One region of the Paenarthrobacter sp. PAE-2 genome, then DNA from elsewhere that is predicted to be linked to it. Evidence: riboswitches for the same ligand, from Rfam matches in the RefSeq annotation. Region 1 holds a riboswitch; each other region holds the start of a gene.

Region 1 (4,032 bases):
TCCCGTGCCCAGGCGGGGATCTCCCGGCCGTTGCTGAGGGCTTCGCAGATCACCAGGACAAAACGGTCAATGAGCCTGCGGAGTGGAGCAGTGGTGTGCGCGTACGGGGCCCCGATGGCGGACTGGACGACGTTCTCCGGTACCTCACCGTCGAACGGGGTGTAGCCCGCGCCCCGGAACAGCATGCCGGCGGAGTGGAGGATGGCCAATTGCTTCGGATCCGAACCATCGAGGGTCCGGAGGTACTCGCCGTAGCTGATGTCGCCGTCCCACGGTTTTCCGAGGGCCTGGGTTTGGCGCTTGAAGTGCAGTAAGGAGCGCTCATCAGGGGCCGGCATGGTCCGCAGGATGCCCACCTTGCCGTCGAGCATCAATTGGGCCGCAGCCATTCCGGTCATCAGGGACATCTGGGCGTTCCAGTCCTCGATCGGCAGCGAGGGAGCAGCCACGATCCGGTAGTCGCCGTCGGTGACCTGGACGATCTCCTGTTCGGGCATGTTCAGGCTCGCCCCGCCGCGTTTGCGCTCGAGTTTGACCCGCTTCAGGCCCACTTCCTTCAGGAGCATGAGGACCTCGGGGGCGGTTCCCGCATCGATCTGCTTCTGTGCACCCTTGTAGCTGAGCTTTGCACGGCTGCGAACGGTGGCCCGCTCCACGGACATGGAGACCACTTCCGCGTTGTGGTCGAGGTCGAAGTCCCACACGAAGGCGCTGCATTCCTGCTCTGCCAGGAGGCTCCCGGCATGCTCGCTGATGACGTCCGGATGCAGCGGGACCCTTCCGTCCGGTGCGTAGAACGTTTGTCCGCGCCGCCGCGTTTCGGCGTCCAAGGCTCCGCCGGGGGCCACGAAGGACGGCACGTCGGCAATTGCGTACAGGACCTTGTAACCGGCATCGTTCCGCTGAATGAACAGCGCTTGGTCCAGATCGGTGGAAGTCGCGGGGTCTATGGTCACGAACGGCACGTCCAGCAGGCTACGGGGCGGCAACTGCAGGTTTTGAACCGCCTGGCGCGCTTCATGCTCGGCGTCGGCAGGGTAGTCGCCGGGTAGTTCCAGCTCGCTCCTCAAGGCAGCCAGGGAGGCAGCGAGCCGGTCGGAAGAATCGTCGACGTTGGGCGCTATCCGATGATGTGACACGAAAGTCAGACTAGCCCGAAAACGGCGGATAGTCTTGGACCATGGGCACGTCCACTCTTGGCGGAATTCCCGCGGACGTTCTCCCGGCAGAGCTGCTGGGAGCCATGGCCTATGGCGAATTGTCAGCGTTCGGGCGGTTGTCCGCGGACTCCCGCTTCGCCCCTACCCTCCGGGACCGGGCTACCTTTGCCAAGATCGCGGTCGGTGCATTCGGCAACTATGCGTTGATCAGCGGCCGGCTTACCGAGATGGGGCGGGACCCCGAGGACGCCATGCTTCGCTTCCAGCCGTCATTCGATCACTTCCACGAACGCACCCCGCCAGGGGACTGGTACGAGTCTGTTCTGAAGGCGTACATCATCGACACGGTGTCCTCGGACTTCTACAGGACGGTGTCCGCCTTCCTGGATGCCGGGACACAGCAATTCGTCCGGAAAGTCGCTTCTGCGGACCAAGCCACCGAGGCGTTGCGCATCCTCCTCATGCGGGCCCTGAGGGACGATCCCAGGTTGGCTTCGCGCCTTGCCCTATGGGGCCGAAGGCTGGTCGGCGAGGCCCTCACCCAGGTGCAACGGGTGGCGTTGGAGCACCCGGACCTGCGTGCCGTACTTCATGACGGACAGGCCAAGGCGGAGGTACGCCGGTTGACGGCGGAACTCGCCGATCACCACGGGCGCCGGATGACGGGCCTCGGACTGACTGCCTAGGCGTCCAGGGCTTCGAGCAGCGCTTTGGCCGCCGCCGTCGGGTCTTCTGCGTCGGTGATGGCGCGGACTACGACGACGCGGCTGGCTCCTGCCGCAACCACCTGCTCCACATTAGAAAGATCGATCCCGCCAATGGCAAACCAGGGAAGGGCGGATCCTGCGCGTTCCACAGCTTCGGCGGCATATGTGACCAAGCCCAGGCCCACTGGCGTCCGGCCCGGTTTGGTGGGTGTGGCCCAGAGGGGACCGACGCAGAAGTAGTCCAGTCCTGCACTGCCCGACGAAGCCGCAATGGCCGCGTCCACCTGATCAGGCCCATGCGTGGAGAGACCTATGGCGGTGGTGTCCCCGAGCAGCTGCCGGGCCACGGGCAGCGGGAGGTCCTTTTGGCCCACGTGGAACACGGGAGCCCCGGAAACACGGGCGATATCAGCCCGGTCGTTGACCGCCCAGAGCTTGGAATGCCGGGCGGCAACTTTGTTCAGGACCTCGAGCAACTCCAGTTCCTCGGCGGCCTCAAGGGTCTTGTCACGGAGCTGGATGATGTCCACGCCGCCTTCGAACGCGGCGTCCACAAAGTCTTCGAAATCGCCTTGCCGCCGGCGGGCATCGGTGCAGAGGTAGAGGCGGGCGTCGGTGAGGAGATCAGGCTGGGTCATGGAAACCAGAGTAGTTCCTCTAAACTGGGCACGTACTGCGGGAGCCGTGACAGCGTCATATGACCGTCCGGCTGAGAGGGCTTCAGAGCCGACCGCTTGACCTGATCCGGCTAATACCGGCGTAGGGAAGGAAACCAATGGCAGAAGCCATCCAAGCAGACGTTGCCGTCATCGGCGCAGGCGTAGTCGGCCTGGGCATCGCATACCGGATCCGGGCCACAGGCCGTTCCGTGGCCCTCATCGATCCGCGCCCCGCCAGTGGAGCAACCTTTGCAGCGGCCGGGATGCTGGCCCCCGTGAGCGAACTCCACTACCAGGAAGAAGATCTCCTGGAACTGATGCTCGAATCGTCCAGATTGTGGCCAACGTTCGTGTCCGGATTGTCCGGTACCGGCGTCACCACCGGCTACAGCACGACGTCGACGCTCGCGGTGGGTGCCGATGCCGCCGATCGACGGGCGCTCGCCGATCTGCGCTCCGTGCAACAGGCGGCGGGGCTCACAGTGGAGCCGTTGATGCTGCGGGACGCGCGGCAGCGCGAGCCGCTGCTCAGCCCCGGAATCTCATGCGCTTTCGATATCCCGGCCGACCACCAAGTGGACCCCCGCCGGCTGGCGGAGTGCATACTCGCCGGATTGGCCGCGCACACCCCGTCGGATGCCACATGGGTCCCGGGCGCAAGCAGCGGGTTCCAGCTGGCAGCGGCGGCCCGGCGGCTGCTGTGGGAGGGTGACCGCGTTGTAGGCGCTGAACTCTCCACCGGCCAAGTGGTAGCGGCAAGGGAAACCGTGCTGGCCAATGGCTTGGCGGCTGCGGCGACCGGCGGACTTCCTGAGGACCTGCACCTGCCGCTCAGGCCGGTTTACGGAGACATCCTCAGGCTCCGGGTACCGAAGGACCTGCGGCCGTTGCTGACCTCCACAGTCCGCGGAATGGTGCGGGGAGTGCCGGTGTACATCGTGCCCCGCGAGGACGGGACCGTGGTGATCGGGGCAACCCAACGCGAGGACGGGCTTTCGACGGGATCGAATGCGGTGTCTGCCGGCGGCGTGTACCAGCTGCTTCGGGACGCCCAGGTCCTGGTCCCCGCAGTCGGTGAGCTGGAACTCATCGAAGTGACAGCCCGGGCACGGCCGGGAACACCGGACAACGCCCCGCTCCTGGGGCGGGTGGGTGCGCCGGACGGCGCCGTCCGGGGCCTGATCATAGCCACGGGTTTCTTCCGCCACGGCGTACTCCTGACCCCCATAGCCGCACAGATCGTGGCCGGCTTGCTCGACGGTTCCGCGGATGACCGGTGGGTCCGGTTCCGTCCGGATCGTTTTTCTCCGCAAGGCGCCCTCGCCGGGCGCGGCATTCCAACACCATCCATCGCTTCCACCAAGGAAACAGCATGAACATCACACTCAATGGCGCCCGGCACACCGTGGCCGATGGCGCATCCGTCAGCACCCTGGTCACGTCCGTTACGGGCCGCATCCTCGACCCGAGCGGACAGGCGGCCGACGGCGGCAAGCTGGGTGTCGC
Region 2 (4,032 bases), on a different contig from region 1:
TGACCGCCGTCTTTCTGGTGGTGGGCGCGTTGATGTCCCTGGGCGCCGCTATTGGCTTGCTGCGTTTTCCCGACCTGATGAGCCGCATGCACGCCGCCACCAAGCCCCAGGTCCTGGGGCTGTTCCTGATGCTGGCCTCCATAGGGCTGCAGATGAGGACGTGGTGGGTGTGGCCGGTCCTGCTGGTGGCCTGGATCTTCCAGCTGCTCACCGCGCCAGTCTCCGCGCACATGGTGGGCCGCTCCGCGTACCGCACCAAGCATGGACACCGGGAACTGCTGACCAAGGATGAACTGGAAGCAGTGGTCCAGCGGGCAGCCGAAAGCCAGAAGGAGAACTGACACCCGTTCCCTGCGTACCCTGACGGGTGCCAAGGACGGGTGTCAGCGACGCGTGTCAGGAAACCGGGAACTCCTAGATGATGTCCTGTGACTTCGCGAAGCGGGCAATGGCACGCTGGGTTCCGCGGCTGGTGAGCACCTGGATGAGCGTGCTGACGAAAGCCGACACCAACGCGAAGGTCAGGGCTGAGCGGAGGCTCGTCTCGACGTCGTCGTGGCCTGTGGGCGGCTTGTGGCCTGTGGCCTTTTCCCAACCCTTGTTCACCAGTTTGGTGCCAAGGAAACCCGCGCCGAGGCTCACGCCGGCACCCAGAAGCTTGAAGAAGAAGTTCATGACCTCAGCCTAGCGGCACGGCAGTGGCGGTCGCGTGCGGAAGCCGTGGCATTCAGGGGGACCGCGGTTTACTGCTTGTTCCCGCGTTCCTTCAGGAACGCAGCCATGGAGCCCGGAGGTGACAGGACGGGCCGCACTTGGTGCTCGGCCTGCCACACGGCCTCCACGCTGTGGAACTCCGAGATCTCCTTGAGCAGGAAATAGGTTGGCGGCATGAGCTGAAGCTTGCCCTCTGCCTCGGCCGCCAGGATGCCTTCCACCGGCATCCAGAGTGACTGCCAGGCCTCCGTGGTTTGGTGCTGCGGTTCGGCTCCGGGGGCGGGCCTGGCCACGTAGAAGTAGGTGTCGAAGCGCTTGGGCATGTCCGTGGGCGTCACCCAGTTGGCCCAAGGGCGGAGCTGGGAGGCGTCGAGGGTCAGCCCTGCTTCCTCGAACACTTCGCGGATGGCAGCCGCCAACACCGTGCCGGCTTGCGCATACGGGTCGGAGGCTGCGATCGAGCTCATCGCCCAATCGGCCGCATGCCTTTCCAGCAGTTCGGAGGAGTAGTCCCAGCCCTCCGCGTCCGAGGCATCGACGCGACCGCCGGGGAACACCACCATGCCTGCTGCAAAGTCCATGGAAGAGACCCTGTGCTGGACAAAGGCTTCCAGTCCCGCCGCCGCATCCCGGAGCAGGATCACGCTGGCGGCAAGACGGGGTTCGGCCACGGGGGTGTCCTTGGCTGGCTGTTCTGTCATGGGATGGGCGCCCCTCTTGCTGCTGTGAATCCGGTGTGCTGAACCTGCTGGCCCCATTCTCTCAGGTGTGCAGCGCAGCCGGTCGCGGCTGTGCGCCCGTGAAACAGCAAAAAGGTTTATGACCGGGCCCATAACCCGGCGCACCCCTTCCGGTGTAAACTGGGCACGCCCACAAGGGCAGATTGATAACGACAGGGGAGCGCCGCCGTCGAACCTGCAGGCATGCAGGAGACGCGAGGGCGCTGAGAGTGCGGACAGCCGCAGACCCTCGAACCTGATCCGGTTAGTACCGGCGCAAGGGAGTCGAGCTTCTCAGAGTGTCCGGAACCGGATGGCAGCAGGCCGCCGGGAATACCGGGGAGCACTTTCCCCTCCTGTAACCTCAGGAGGCTAAGAATGACCACGTCAAGCGTGAAGAAGGCCGGCAACAGCTGGCGCGTTGTAGACATTGTGGTGGCGGCGCTGATTGCCATCGCAGGCGGAGTGATCTTCTGGGCCTGGTCCCAGGGCGCCGCACTCGTATCCGTTCCCATGAATGCTGCTTATCCGCCCCTCACCGGCCTGATCGCCGGTGGGTGGATGATCCCGGCCGTGCTGGGCATGCTCATCATCCGCAAACCGGGAGCAGCGCTGTTCTGCGAAGCCGTCGCAGCAACGGGTGAGCTCATCATGGGGTCCCAGTACGGCACCACGGTCCTGATCTCCGGTGTCCTTCAGGGCCTCGGCGCGGAACTGATCTTCGCCGCCTTCCGCTACAAGAAGTTCAACCTCCCGGTGGCCCTCCTCGCGGGTGCCGGGGCAGGACTGTTCTGCGGCCTCAACGATTCCTTCATGCCGTGGGGCTGGAACATCGCCTACGAAGCCGTCGACAAGCTGGCCTACATCGCCTTCACCACCATTTCGGGTGCAATCATCGCCGGGGCACTGTCCTGGGTGGCCACCCGCGGGCTCGCGTCCACGGGCGTCCTGAGCTCCTTCGCGTCCCGGAAAGCCGCGTCAGAGCCAGTCTTCAACTGATGGGACCGGCACAGGTACGGCCCGCCGCCATCTCCGCCAACGGCTGGGGCTGGCGGCATTCCGGCCGGACGGTACCAGCCATCCAGGGGCTGGACCTGCAGATCGAACCCGGGGAACGGGTTCTGCTGCTGGGGCCGTCCGGCGCCGGCAAATCGACGTTCCTGCACGCCCTCGCCGGGGTGCTGGGCGATGAGGAAGACGACGCGGACGAGACCGGTTCCCTCCTCATTGACGGTGCGGCACCTCGCGAACAGCGGGGCCGGGCCGGGCTCATGCAGCAGGACCCGGAAACGCAAGTAGTCCTGTCGCGCGTGGGCGACGACGTCGCTTTCGGCGCCGAGAACCTTGCCGTGCCCCGGGACGACATTTGGGCCCGGGTCCATGAAGCGCTCGACGACGTCGGGTTGCGTACCGCTGTCGGCGACGGCCTCGCGTTGGACCACCCGACGGCGGCTCTTTCCGGCGGACAGAAGCAGCGCCTGGCGCTGGCCGGGATCCTGGCGATGCGGCCGGGGCTGATCCTGCTCGATGAACCAACGGCGAATCTGGACCCGGCCGGCGTGCTGGAAGTCCGGGACGCAGTTCGCCGCTGCCTGGAGAAGACCGGTGCCACGCTGGTGGTTGTAGAACACCGGGTGTCCGTATGGAAGGACTTGGTTGACCGCATCGTGGTCCTCCAGCCGGGCTCGGCCGGTGGCGGAGTGCTGTTGGACGGCCCTCCCGATCAGGTGCTCGCCGAAGCCCGGAGCATGCTCATCACAGCCGGAGTCTGGGTCCCGGGATATGTGCCCCGTACCCGTACCAGGACCACCGCCGAGGGGCCGGCGGAGTTGCTCCTCGCAGCAGAGCACGTGGCCGTTTCCCGCGAAAAGCCCCGACGGAGGGGTTTCAAGAGCATCCCGCCCATCCCGGTCCAAGCCGGTGTGTCCGCTCAGGTGCGGGCAGGACGGGCGTTGACCATCACTGGCCCCAACGGTGCGGGGAAGTCCACCTTTGCGCTCACGATGGCCGGCCTTCTGGCGCCGGTGGCAGGAAAGGTCTCAGCCGCCGTCGAGCTTTCCGAAGGCGCCGGAATCGATCCCTTCAAGTGGAAGGCGGATCAACTGATTTCGCGCATCGGGACGGTGTTCCAGGAGCCCGAGCATCAGTTCGTCACGGGCAAAGTGATGGATGAGTTGATGTTTGGGCCCCGCCACCTCGGCAGGGGTGAGGAGCGGGTGGATGAACTTCTGGAGAGGCTCCGCTTGACGCACTTGGTGGACGCGAATCCCTACACCCTGTCCGGCGGCGAGAAGCGGCGGCTTTCCGTTGCGACCGTCCTTGCCGCCCACCCGCAGGTCCTGGTGCTCGATGAGCCCACCTTCGGGCAGGATGCCAACACCTGGGCGGAACTCGCGTCGTTCCTGTCCGAGTTGCTGGACCAGGGCACGGCCGTTGTGTCCGTCACCCACGACGAGGAATTCAGCGCAGTGCTGGGCGGCATGGAGTTGCGGCTGGACCCGGCCACTGAAGCTGCCAGGCAGGAAGCGGGTGCGGCATGAGGGATGCGCTAAGCCTCACCGGAAACAACGCGGTGCTGACCAAGGCCAACCCTCTGGCG
Region 3 (4,032 bases), on a different contig from region 1:
ACGGCCTGGGCAGTTTCGGCGCTGCGGCCTGGCCAAAACAGCATGGCCTTGCCCTGCGGTATGACTGCCTCTTTCTGAGGCGGCACGGTTTCGATCCCGTGGCCGAGCCCCTTGAGTCGGACATTTCCGCGGATGTGGCCATCCTTGTTGACGCGCTGGCCGACTCGGGCGGGGGACACGTGGTTGCCCACGAACAGGGTGCCATTTCCGCCATGCTTGCCGCGGTGGAGCGCCCGGACCTGGTGTTTTCGTTGTCCTTGGTGGAACCGGCGTGCTTGTCCTTGACGGCCGAACTTCCCGCTACGGCGTCGCACCGCGCCCTGATGCAGCCCTTGTTCGATGTCCGTAGCCAACTCGGCGACGCCGACTATGAGCGTGAGTATTTCCGGCGGGCCTACGCTGCGGAGGCGGGCGGCCTGCAGACACCGGAAGCGCGGCGCTCAGCCCGGCGTTTGAGGTTGCAGGCCCCGCCGTGGGAAGTGCCCCTGCACATTGTGCCCGGTGTTCCCACGCTGGTGCTGACCGGTGGCTGGGAGCCGTTGTACGAGGAAATTGCCGGGTATTTGAGGGATACCGGTGCCCTCCACCGCGTAGCTGCAGGAGGGCACCGTCCCCAGGACTCCGCGGACGGCGACCGGTTCATCCGGTCCTTCATTGCCGACGTCGGGCGGGGTATGTCGGTCAGGGCGTCGTGAGCCGCTGTTCACCGCGGGCCGGCATCTGGAGTTCGGGCAGGTAGACCTTGCCTCCGGTTGCCAGGAACTCCTCGCTCTTTTCGCGCATTCCGTTGTACATCTCCGCTATGGCCGCCTGGGCCTCGGCGGAACCGTATTCATCGCGGATGTCCTGGCTGATGCGCATGGAGCAGAACTTCGGCCCGCACATGGAACAGAAGTGCGCGGTCTTGGCGGGTTCAGCGGGAAGCGTCTCATCGTGGAAGGACTCCGCTGTCACCGGGTCCAGTGAGAGCGCGAACTGGTCCCTCCACCTGAACTCGAACCGCGCTTTGGACAGCGCGTCGTCGCGTTCGTGCGCGCCGGGGTGGCCCTTGGCCAGGTCTGCGGCGTGGGCTGCAATCTTGTACGTGATGACTCCGGTTTTGACGTCGTCCTTGTTCGGCAGCCCCAGATGTTCCTTGGGGGTCACGTAGCAAAGCATCGCTGTGCCGTACCTGGCGATTTCCGTAGCACCGATGGCCGAGGTGATGTGGTCGTAGCCTGGCGCGACGTCAGTCACCAACGGGCCCAGGGTGTAGAACGGCGCGCCCTTGCACAACCGCTGTTGCCTTTCCACGTTCTCCCGCACCAAATGGAACGGAATGTGGCCCGGGCCTTCGACCATGACCTGGACGTCGTACTCCCAGGCCCGCTCCGTCAGCTCCGCCAAGGTATCCAGTTCCGCGAACTGTGCGGCATCATTGGCGTCCGCGGTGGCGCCGGGCCGCAGTCCATCTCCGAGAGAGAAGGCAACGTCATACTTGGCGAAGATTTCGCACAGTTCGTCGAAATGCGTGTAGAGGAAGTTTTCCTGGTGGTGGGCAAGGCACCAGCCGGCCATGATGGAGCCGCCGCGGGAAACAATTCCGGTCACCCGGTTGGCTGTCAGCGGCACGTACCGGAGCAGGACGCCGGCGTGGATGGTCATATAGTCCACACCCTGTTCGCATTGTTCGATCACGGTGTCCCGGAATATTTCCCACGTCAGCTTGTTCGCCTCGCCGTTGACCTTCTCCAGGGCCTGGTAGATGGGGACGGTGCCGATGGGAACGGGGGAGTTCCGGATGATCCATTCACGGGTGGTGTGGATGTCATCTCCTGTGGAGAGGTCCATGACGGTGTCCGCTCCCCACTGGGTGGCCCACTGCAGCTTGTCCACTTCCTCGGCGATCGAGCTCGTCACGGCTGAGTTCCCGATGTTGGCGTTGATCTTCACCAGGAATGCCTTGCCGATGATCATGGGCTCGGACTCGGGGTGGTTGATGTTGCTGGGGATGATGGCGCGGCCGGCGGCCACCTCGCTGCGGACCAGTTCAACGTCGCAGTTCTCCCGCAAGGCCACAAAGCGCATCTCCGGGGTGACCACGCCCTGCCGGGCATAGTGCATCTGGGTGACCCTTTTGCCGTCGACGGCGCGGCGGGGCACGGGCTGCGCGCCCTTCCATTCCGCTGAAGCCGCACCGCGGCGCACGGCTGACTTGCCGTCGTCGAGCAGGTTGCGTTCCCGGCCCGTGTAGCTTTCCGTATCGCCGCGCGCCTGGATCCATGCCGCCCTGAAGGGTTCAAGCCCGACGACGGGATCGCTGCCCGGCCCTGCCGTGCGGTACACCCTCAGGGGATCGTTGGCCTTCCCGTTGGGGGAGGGCTCCAAGGCAATCTCGGTCACCGGGACGCGGATGCCGTGGCCAGGGTCCTCCACCCAGGCAAGCGAGTGGGATTTCAGCGACTGCGTGACGGCGTCCCCACCGGCAGCAGTCAGGTTTTGGGCAGGGCTGTGCTGTGTTTCTGTGGTGCTCAAGGATTACTCACTTCCTTCGCCGGCATTACCCGGACAGGTTCAACGGTCGCAGACTGCTTCAGTCCTTTTCTCAGCCCCTGCAGGGGCTCCCGTGTGGTCAGGGACGAAGCTACCACAGCTGCGGCGGGTGCTCCCAGTCATATGCGGTCCGGATCCGGACTGAGGCCGCCGGCACTAAGCTTCTGCCATGCCGAACATCATTGAATTCAGCGGTCCGGTGCTGGTTTCCGCGCATGAGGAACGCCGGGGCCTGTGGTCCGTGGACGGCCGCCTGACCTTCAGCCGTCCCGAAACGGCCCCGGATACCGTGCTGGAGGGCTGGGTCCTGCCCGGATTCGTTGATGCACATTGCCACATCGGCCTGGGAGCCGGTGGGGCGGTGGATGAGGCCACTACCCTGGAGCAGGCCCGTACCGATTTGTCCGCCGGGACGTTGCTGGTCCGGGATGCCGGCTCCCCGGCCAATACGAGGTGGGTCCAGCAGCGTACGGACCTGCCCAGGCTGATCCGGGCGGGGCGGCACATTGCGAGGAGCCGGCGCTACCTGCGTGGCCTCGGCCACGAAGTGGAGCCGGAACAGCTGGTGGAAACCGTACGAAAGGAAGCGCGCGACGGCGACGGTTGGGTCAAGCTGGTTGGCGACTGGATCGACCGCGGCGTCGGAGACCTGGCACCTTCTTTTCCGGCGGCGGTGGTCAAGGATGCCATCGCTGCAGCCCACGACGAGGGCGCACGGGTAACAGCGCATTGCTTCGCGGAAGAAACCTTGGATGACGTGCTCGATGCCGGCATTGACTGCATCGAGCATGCCACCGGGCTCCTGCCGCGGCACATCCCGCGGCTTGTGGAACAGGGTGTCCCGATCGTTCCCACCTTGGTCAACATTGCCACGTTCCCCGATATCGCGGCCCAGGCCGGGCCCAAGTTTCCCGACTACGCGCAGCACATGACCGCATTGTGGGAGCGCCGGCGCGAACGGGTCCTCGAAGCCTATGAAGCCGGTGTTTCCATCTATGCCGGCACTGATGCCGGGAGCGTCATCAAGCATGGCCGCATAGCCGACGAGATGCAGGAACTGCACGACGCCGGCCTGCCGCCTTCAGCGGTCCTCGAGGCTGCTGCGTGGGGCGCCCGGAGGTGGCTGGGAGCCGAGGGCGTCAGCGAAGGAGCGAGTGCCGACGTCGTGCTTTGCAGGGAGGATCCCCGCCGCGCCCTGACTACCGTGCGTGAACTTAGCCACGTGGTTCTGCGGGGCACCATCGTCCGTTAGGAATAAATTGAAGCTTCAAGTAATTTAGTAAGGTAGAACGTGCCGAAAGGCGGCCGCCGAACTACCGGGAGCATCACATGACCACGCCATCCAGCCAGGACCTCCTGCCAGCCGAACTCACCATGGGCACGGTCATGCTCAGGGTCGGCGACATGAAGGTGATGAGCGACTATTACCAGCGCGCCCTCGGCCTGCAGGTCATAGCGGAGCAGGACGGCGGCCTGTACCTGGGCCGCCTGGGGAAGCCG
Region 4 (4,032 bases), on a different contig from region 1:
GCGGAGGTCTTCCAGGATCTCAGCCGTGACCTTCACCTTGGCCAGGTCCGCAGCAGCGGAGGTGACCTTGTCGCCGTCAACCAGGAGCAAGGCGGGCAGCTCAAGCGTGCTGCCGGCTCCACCGGGGACGCGGTTCAGAGTTACGTAGTCTCCAACGGAAACCTTTTCTTGGCGGCCGCCTGCGCGGACAATCGCGTACACCACTTGGGTACTCACTTCTCTCGACGTTTCTTACTAAATTTGCGTGCGGAACCCCGAACCGGAATCAGGCCTGGTTCACGCTGTGCCTCAACGCCGTGGACTTCAGATCGAAGCCCGCGAGTCATCCCATGAACAATTCCAAGGGGCATAACCCAAGTGTTGGCGTAAGCACCGAAGATCAAGATTACGCTAGTTTGACCTTCAGCTGCAAATGAGGCCGGGTCCGGAAGCCACCACGTGACGCTTGTCACCAGTAGGAACGGACGTTCCCGGCACCGTGCCCATACAGCTTACAGCCTCTACGTGGCCTTGCCGTTGATTTCCCATCCGACGCGCGGAGTCCGGGTTACGAATGCAGTCTTGGCGCATCAAAGAACGCGGTCTCGTAGCGGCATGACTGGACGAAGGCTTCCTTCATGGCAGCCCGTTCACGGCCGGATGCCGCAGCTGCTGCGGCATCCGTGAGAGCAATCGCCTTCCTCGTCGCCTCCGCAAAATCCTCGTCTGCATAGGTCCTCAGCCAATCCGCGTAGGGATGGTTCTCCGGGGAACCGGCTTGGACGAAGTTGGCATGCAATTGCTGCCCCACTTCCGCATACAGCCAGTAGCAGGGCAGGACCGCAGCAAGCAGGACGCCGTAGCTTCCCGAAGCAGATGACGCCACCAGATGGTCCACATAGGCCTTGGTGACGGGGCCGCTCTGCGTCGTCGCTTCACGGCCGCTCAGCCAATTCCGGTGCAATTCGGATTCCACGTCCAGGCACTGTTGGGAACCCCGGGCCCAGAACAGCTGCTCTTCTTCCGTCGGAGCGAGGGCACCCGCCCGGGCAAGCACCCTGGAATACCCGTTGAGGTAAAGGGCGTCCTGTGCCAGGTAGTAGCTGAACTCGGACTCCGGCAACTCCCCGGACCCCAAGTCCCGTATGAAGGCAAGCCCGTGGATGGCTTCCAGCTCCACAGCGGCTTCCTTCCACAGGAGAGCAGCGAAGGCTCCGGGCCGGGATGATTCCCCGAGGTGGTGGAAATGGTGGATCGGACCGCTCCCCTGGCCCACTTCAAGGTCGTCAGCCCTCATCAGCGCCTCGCGCAACCAGGGCTTGACTTCGCGCAGGGACGCCTCCCAATCTCCTGTTCTTGCCTGGACAGTGGCCAGGGCCGAGGACAACGAGCAGCCGGTGCCGTGGCTGTTCCGTGTCTGAACGCGCGGGCCCCCGACTTCGATCACGTCCTGACGCAGCAAACCGCTGGTATTGATAAGCGCATCCGGACACTGCGCCCCCGGCAAGTGGCCTCCCTTGACCAGCACCGTATTGCCGCACTCCCCGGCCAACCGTTTGCCCTGGTCCAGCGCCGCAGGCCAGTCCTCCGCTTCGGGTTCCCCCAGCAGCATGGCCAGTTCCGGAAGGTTGGGTGTAATGAGGTCCGCCATCGGCAGAAGGTCACGCAACGCTGCCTCGGCTGATTCCCGCAGCAGCCGGTCACCGCTGGTGGCCACCATCACCGGGTCCAGGACCACGACGGCGGGACGTACCTTGGCAAGCCAGGTCCGGACCTCGTTGATGACGGCGGCATCACCGAGCATCCCGATCTTCACGGCGTCGATAGCGACGTCGCTGCTGACGGTTTCCAACTGCTGGCGGAGGAATTCCACCGGCGGCACATGCACACCGCTGACGCCCCGCGTGTTCTGGGCCGTCAGCGCGGTGATGGCGGCCATACCGTAGCCGCCGTGCGCAGCAATGCTTTTAAGGTCCGCTTGGATCCCCGCCCCGCCGGAGGGGTCCGAACCAGCAATGCTCAACACCCTCGGATGTGTACGGATGACCGCTGGCAACGGATAAACAGCAGAAGACGACATTGAAGTCATGGAGACATCCCTTCGCCGGTGCTAACCGGACAGGTTCAACGGGTCTGGATCTCAGCCCGGCCCAATGCCCGGCACCCCGTGTCAGTGTCCTAGCCTAGCCCGGAAGCCCCTCACGCCGGGAACCCCGGCGGCTAACGGCCTGGATATGACCCCAGCGGGCGGATGATGACCCGTTGCACGACGAAGGCCGCACAGCATGCGCTGCGCGGCCTTCGTTCCACCTGTGTCTTCAGTGCCTGTTTACAGCTCCGACGCCGGAACACCCACCCCCAGGATGATCGGCTCCGATGCTGCAGTTGGCTTCTTTGCCGGCTCAGCCGGCGCCTTCGCTTCGTGCGAGGTCCCGCCACCTGTGGCGGCCCGAACGTCGTGGTGCTCAACGTTGGTCTCGTTGGCAGCGCCCTGGGCCCTGCTGGCGCTGCGGTTCCGCCTGCCGCGCCGGCCACGGGCGCCGGACCGGGACTCCACGGGTTCGGTACCAGCGGACGTGACTGCCAAGGGGTCGGCGCTCCCGGGAGCCTCAGCAGATTCAACATTCCCGGGCGCGTCCTGCCCAGACCCGGCAACCTCAGACCCGGGGACAACCTCAGGTGTGCCACCCAAGTGCGAGAAGGCCTCAGCCAGCAGATCCAGGCTCATGGCAGGCTTCTTGGCAGGTTCGTCGTGATGCTCCACGAAAGGCAGAGCCACTTCCTCTCCGCCGAAGCGCAGTACCGGAGCCGGACGGCCCTCCCTGGCCGCAGTTTCTGCCGGGGTGGAGCCCTGCGTCTGCCCGCCCTGCTCAGGGGCCTGGGCGGCATCCCCTTGGGCAGGAGCCGACTGCGCAGGAGCCTTCCGGGCAGGATCCGCCTGGGCGGGACCCGACTGGCCTGCTTCCGCCTTACCGGCGGCGCGGGCTGCTTCCTCGGCGCGGTGCACCTCGTCATCGTGCAGGTGTGCAGCGTGCGCAGCAGCGGCGATCGTCGCCAATGCGGCCCGGGTAGCCTCTGCCTTGGCTTTCTGGGCGGGATCCACGGACTCAGCCGGAGCGGGTGCCGTCGGGGCAGCGGCCGGCTGGACCGGCGTCGTAGCTTCCGGTGCCTGGTTGCCCCCCTTGCCGCGGCGACGCTTACGCTCACTGCGCTGGGACGGCTGCTGTGCTTCGGTGTGGGACCGGTGCTGCTCGGCAGCCACCACATTCGCGCGGCGGTGCTCCACGGGCTCGTCGTGCGTCACCACGCCGCGGCCGGCACAGTGCTCGCATTGCTCACCGAAGACCTCCAGCAAGCCTGTGCCCATGCGCTTGCGCGTCATCTGGACGAGGCCCAGGGACGTCACCTCCGCCACCTGGTGCTTGGTGCGGTCGCGGCCAAGGCACTCCACCAGCCGGCGCAGCACCAAGTCCCTGTTGGACTCCAGGACCATATCGATGAAGTCGATGACGATGATGCCGCCGATGTCACGGAGGCGGAGCTGGCGAACTACCTCTTCGGCCGCTTCCAGATTGTTCTTGGTGACGGTCTCTTCCAAGTTGCCGCCGCTGCCGGTGAACTTGCCGGTGTTGACGTCCACGACAGTCATGGCCTCGGTACGGTCGATCACCAAAGAGCCGCCGGACGGCAGGAAGACCTTGCGTTCCAGAGCCTTGTGGATTTGTTCGTCAATGCGCCAGGCAGCAAAGATGTCCTGGTCCTTGGTCCACTTTTCCAAGCGACCCACCAGGTCAGGCGCAACGTACGTAACGTAGGCCTCAATGGTGTCCCAGGCTTCGTCGCCGGAAACAATCAGCTTGGAGAAGTCCTCGTTGAAGACGTCCCGAACCACCTTGATGGTGAGGTCCGGTTCGCCGTACAGCAGTTCCGGGGCAAGGACCTTGGTTGAGGATGCTTGGCTCTCGATGCCTTCCCACTGCGCCCGGAGGCGGTTGATGTCGTGGGTCAGTTCCTCTTCCGACGCGCCTTCGGCGGCCGTGCGGACAATCACGC

The links. Region 1 has a riboswitch for thiamine pyrophosphate ahead of thiO (glycine oxidase ThiO). Riboswitches for the same ligand answer to the same signal wherever they lie in the genome.
Region 2: another riboswitch for thiamine pyrophosphate. It lies ahead of OCL88_RS14050 (ECF transporter S component); the one in region 1 lies ahead of thiO (glycine oxidase ThiO).
Region 3: another riboswitch for thiamine pyrophosphate. It lies ahead of thiC (phosphomethylpyrimidine synthase ThiC); the one in region 1 lies ahead of thiO (glycine oxidase ThiO).
Region 4: another riboswitch for thiamine pyrophosphate. It lies ahead of thiD (bifunctional hydroxymethylpyrimidine kinase/phosphomethylpyrimidine kinase); the one in region 1 lies ahead of thiO (glycine oxidase ThiO).

The regions. Positions count from the first base shown of each region.
Region 1 covers NZ_JAPDNV010000010.1:115,558-119,589, reverse strand. Annotated here, with positions in the region: gene OCL88_RS08900 (RNB domain-containing ribonuclease) at 1-1,139, opposite strand, end outside; gene OCL88_RS08895 (ferritin-like domain-containing protein) at 1,181-1,846, shown strand; gene thiE (thiamine phosphate synthase) at 1,843-2,505, opposite strand; TPP riboswitch at 2,533-2,650, shown strand; gene thiO (glycine oxidase ThiO) at 2,643-3,902, shown strand; gene thiS (sulfur carrier protein ThiS) at 3,899-4,032, shown strand, end outside.
Region 2 covers NZ_JAPDNV010000022.1:36,721-40,752, forward strand. Annotated here, with positions in the region: gene mnhG (monovalent cation/H(+) antiporter subunit G) at 1-341, shown strand, start outside; gene OCL88_RS14040 (DUF4235 domain-containing protein) at 415-675, opposite strand; gene OCL88_RS14045 (NUDIX hydrolase) at 744-1,415, opposite strand; TPP riboswitch at 1,599-1,734, shown strand; gene OCL88_RS14050 (ECF transporter S component) at 1,812-2,432, shown strand; gene OCL88_RS14055 (ABC transporter ATP-binding protein) at 2,432-3,973, shown strand; gene OCL88_RS14060 (energy-coupling factor transporter transmembrane component T family protein) at 3,970-4,032, shown strand, end outside.
Region 3 covers NZ_JAPDNV010000014.1:17,562-21,593, reverse strand. Annotated here, with positions in the region: gene OCL88_RS10850 (alpha/beta fold hydrolase) at 1-695, shown strand, start outside; gene thiC (phosphomethylpyrimidine synthase ThiC) at 682-2,514, opposite strand; TPP riboswitch at 2,509-2,617, opposite strand; gene OCL88_RS10840 (amidohydrolase family protein) at 2,702-3,784, shown strand; gene OCL88_RS10835 (VOC family protein) at 3,862-4,032, shown strand, end outside.
Region 4 covers NZ_JAPDNV010000013.1:47,976-52,007, forward strand. Annotated here, with positions in the region: gene rplU (50S ribosomal protein L21) at 1-204, opposite strand, end outside; gene thiD (bifunctional hydroxymethylpyrimidine kinase/phosphomethylpyrimidine kinase) at 548-2,068, opposite strand; TPP riboswitch at 2,059-2,157, opposite strand; gene OCL88_RS10450 (ribonuclease E/G) at 2,309-4,032, opposite strand, start outside.